DNA from 2 places in the Oceanobacillus sp. FSL K6-0251 genome. Region 2 is predicted to be linked to the other one. Evidence: predicted binding sites of a transcription regulator. Region 2 holds the regulator's gene; the other holds the start of a gene.
What was found. Region 2 encodes CtsR, which represses protease genes until heat stress. Its sites were predicted from a motif close to ATGGTCAATAAAGGTCAAACA; they were not measured.

Region 1: a site for CtsR is predicted at 987-1,007, ahead of clpP (ATP-dependent Clp endopeptidase proteolytic subunit ClpP). Genes of this name have one in related genera too.

Annotation. Positions count from the first base shown of each region.
Region 1 covers NZ_JBBORS010000001.1:3,628,778-3,630,984, reverse strand. The annotation lists gene MKY45_RS18135 (leucocin A/sakacin P family class II bacteriocin) at 255-557, shown strand; tRNA gene MKY45_RS18130 (tRNA-Arg) at 731-806, opposite strand; gene clpP (ATP-dependent Clp endopeptidase proteolytic subunit ClpP) at 1,077-1,661, shown strand; gene MKY45_RS18120 (shikimate kinase) at 1,738-2,207, opposite strand, start outside.
Region 2 covers NZ_JBBORS010000001.1:116,446-118,652, forward strand. The annotation lists gene MKY45_RS00590 (MgtC/SapB family protein) at 1-654, shown strand, start outside; gene MKY45_RS00595 (CtsR family transcriptional regulator) at 837-1,304, shown strand; gene MKY45_RS00600 (UvrB/UvrC motif-containing protein) at 1,329-1,889, shown strand; gene MKY45_RS00605 (protein arginine kinase) at 1,886-2,207, shown strand, end outside.

The DNA.
Region 1 (2,207 bases), 3.5 Mb from region 2:
CTATAAGTATTACAATTTGACTGCTTCAAATATAAATAAACTTAATTTTCTGTTATTAAAAAGTGACTTCATTTCCATAGAAACAGGAGTTGACCGTATCTTGGATAAATCCCTATCTAAATAATAGAAGGTGAAGTGTAAAGCGCCGCTGCGACGGACTATTTTGCTTTCCATTCTTCATGGTAACTTGTTGAATCTTCGCAAAAGTTATGTTAGGTTGAGAGACAAATCATTATATAAAGGGAGTGCCTGTGATGAAAAAGAGAATGAAATTAGGGTTAGCAGCCTTAACGTTAGGATTATCCGCTATTTCAACCTCAGGAGTTCAAGCAGCCTCGACAGATTATGGAAATGGTGTTCATTGCGATGAAAAAACTTGTTCAGTAAACTGGAGCGAAACATTTCAACAATCAACAGATAGAGCGATAGAAAGCTGGGCAACGGGACTGACATCAGCGCCTGCTAAAGCTAAATCTGCTATTGAGTCCAACTATAAATCAAGTAATGATTCTAACCGGCCAGAGTCAGGTACGACAACTGGCAGTCCTTCTTTTTAATTAGGCAAGGGGTATCACGGTATCACATATAGGAAAATAGAGTATTCATTCGCAACCGAGTGGAAAAGCCTGGCGGTGTTTGAGGAAAGATAGCACCAAACTTCTGGAAGACAGAAAAAAAGACAAGGGAAGCAAACATCTTTATCCCTTGTCTTTTTATTAACTTTATCTAGCGCGCCCAGAGGGATTCGAACCCCCGGCAAACCTGGTACCGGAAACCAGTGCTCTATCCAGCTGAGCTATGGGCGCATCTCATTGAATTAAAAACACAATCTTAATTATACATAGGAAGTTCCTTTGAGACAAGTCCTTTTTATATAATTTAGATGAAAAATTATTTTATGCGTCTTTCAATAAGTTTAAATGGTTCATGTTTAACAAACATAAAATCGGGAAGGATGGTTAAAGTAGAAATTTGGTGAAACTTTTTGTTTGACCTTCATTGACCAATGAGCTATCATATAAAGTATAGAAAAAATCATCAGCCATTAACGTTGGCAACTTAAGGAGGATTTTTAAATGAATTTAGTACCTACAGTTATTGAACAAACAAATCGTGGTGAACGCGCATATGATATTTACTCCCGCTTATTAAAAGACCGGATTATTTTACTTGGCAGCGGCATTGATGACAATGTAGCCAACTCTATTGTAGCACAGCTTTTATTCTTAGAAGCAGAAGATCCAGGAAAAGATATCTCTTTATATATTAATTCTCCTGGTGGTTCTATCACAGCTGGTATGGCTATTTTTGATACCATGAACTTTATTAAGTCAGATGTATCTACCATCTGCATCGGTATGGCAGCTTCTATGGGTGCTTTCCTGCTTAATGCCGGAGAGAAAGGCAAACGTTTTGCATTGCCAAACAGTGAGATTATGATTCACCAGCCTTTAGGCGGTACGCAGGGACAGGCAACAGATATTGAGATTCATGCAAATCGAATTATCGAGATTAAAAAACGTATGAACCGCATCATGTCTGAAAATACTGGTCAGCCTTTAGAAGTTATTGAACGTGATACAGAGCGTGATAAATTCATGAGTGCAGAACAGTCTAAAGAATATGGCATCATAGATGATATCTTTGAGCGCAAAGCGTAAACATTAATAAATCATGAAATCGAAAAAAACAGGCTAGGGTGACCTTAGCCTGTTTTTTACGTGCAATTTCTTGTTTTTAAGCGTAAAGCTCCCATGCTAATTTTAAGGAATCGGCAATATAATCTGCAATTTCTTCAATTTCTTGATTATCTGTCACTACACGGGAGTGATGCTGTCCATAAATTGGCTGCCTATCATCAAAAAGCTGTTTGATTTCCTCCATATTCTTCCCCTGTAGAACGGGGCGGCTGTCAATCAGCAGGCTGATTCGATCCTTCCAGCTGTCCCAAGACAGGTCGAGAAAGAATATTGTAGTGGTTGCGAGACAGACATCCTGTACTTCTTTTTGAAGAAAAGCGCCGCCGCCTAAAGAGATAACCTTTAATTTCTTATGGCATATTTCAGAAATAATTTCTTTTTCATGCTGACGGAAGACGGCTTCTCCATATTTCGCAAAAATCTCTTTCGGAGGCATTCCGAATCTGCGCTCAATTTCTTCATCGATATCAATAAAATCACGATACAGTTTTTTGGCAACAGCTTGAC
Region 2 (2,207 bases):
ATCGTGTTACGTTTGTTTATTGCTTTGCTGTTATCCGGTTTAATTGGTTTTGAGAGAGAAATTAATAATCATTCAGCCGGGTTTCGTACGCATATACTGGTAGGAGTAGGCTCTTGTTTGATGATGATTTTATCGATTTTTGGTTTTATTACATTTATGAATCAATACGATAACATTCAATTTGACCCTGCTCGTATCCCTTCTTATGTAATTAGCGGTATCGGTTTTCTTGGGGCTGGTACCATTATTGTATATGGAGGAACCATCAAAGGATTAACAACAGCTGCTTCTATATGGGCTGTAGCAGGAATAGGATTAGTGATTGGAGCCGGCATGTATAGTGTTGCTATTGTAACGACACTTATTATCCTTATCAGTTTAATATTTTTTAACCGGATGGAGCATTTTTTCCCTCGGTTTACAACCAGTAATTTTATTGAATTGATTGCTTCAGAGGAATTTGAAATACATGAAGCTGTAAAATCAGTGGAAAAGAACGGTTTTACGATAAAGCAGGTTGAGATAAAGCTGTTAGAAGGTAACAGGCGCAGAATTCATATATGGACAAATATGAAAAAGGATAATAAGTTAATTTATTTATTTGATGAAATATCGAAGCTTCCGGGAGTGGTTAATATAACAAAGCGAAATTAAAACATAAATATTTTCATAGATTTTTATAATTATGTTTTGTTTTTTGGCCTGTTTGTCCAAAATAGAAATATCATCCATTTGCAACTGTGGCAATTTCTTATTATAATAAAACCATAGTCAAAGTTAGTCAAAGTCAAAAGGAATAATTTATCAAATAAATTATTTGATTTGAGGTGCGAAGGATGAGTAACATTTCAGATATCATTGAACAATATTTGAAAAAAGTATTACAGTCAGAAGAACAACAAGCGATTGAGATTAAAAGGAGTGAAATTGCAGATCAGTTTCAATGTGTACCTTCTCAAATAAATTATGTTATTAATACGCGTTTTACCATTGAGAAAGGGTATATCGTAGAAAGTAAACGCGGCGGTGGCGGCTATATTCGTATTATGCGCATACGGCATCAGGATAAATCGGAATTGATTGATGAGATTATTTATTTAATCGGTGATTCGATTCCGCAGCGTGCTGCTATAGATATTTTAGATCGGCTTTTAGAGGAGGAGCTGATTACAGCACGTGAAGCAAAGCTGATATTGGCAAGTATTGATCGAACAACGTTAGCTTTTCAATTGCCGCTAAGAGATGAATTGCGTGCACGTATTCTTAAATCTGCATTAACTGCACTCAAGTATCTGAACGATTAATTACCTGAAGGGGGGAGGAATCGTATGGAATGCCAAGAATGCCATGAAAGAAAGGCTACCCTGCATTTTAAGCACATTATAAACGGTCAGGAGACGAAAGTGAGCCTTTGTGAAGTATGTGCAAAGAAAAAAGGTTATTTGACCTATCCGGAGGAAGGATTCTCATTAAATGACCTTTTATCTGGGCTTTTTCAAAAAGATGGAATACCTTTGAACGCTGCAGGGACAGCAAATTCCAATCAGCCTAAACAGCCGCAGGAGCTGAAATGTTCTTCTTGCGGGAGAACTTTTAGTGAATTTAAAAAAGCAGGGAAATTTGGATGTGCAAATTGTTATGCGTCCTTTGACTCCAAGGTAGAGCCTATTTTACGGCGTGTGCATGCTGGGAATACCAAACATACTGGCAGGATTCCAAAGCGTGCCGGGAAGTATATTCAGCAAAAGCAATTAATATCCTCCCACAAAGAGGAATTAAAACAGCTGATTGAAGATGAAGAATTTGAAAAAGCAGCAGTTCTGCGCGATAAAATCAGAGAGCTGGAAAAAGCGAATCATCAAGATAAGGAAGCGGGTGATAACACGTGACATTAGAATCATTTATCAATGAAGCGATTAGCCCGTGGATGCTGGAGGACGGTCCGGATAAAGACATTGTAATGAGCAGCCGTGTCCGTCTGGCCCGCAACTTTGCGGATAAATTGTACCCGACATCCGGTAATAAGGAAGCGTTGGAAGAGGTACTGCAATTTATAAAGAAAAATTATATAAAGGAAGAGGATACGGAGCAGGATTCACTAACTTTTATACCAATGAAGCAATTAAATATGATTGAAAAACTTGTTCTGGTGGAAAAACACTTAATAAGTCCACATTTAATCAAACATAGTGATTATGCTGCAGTGT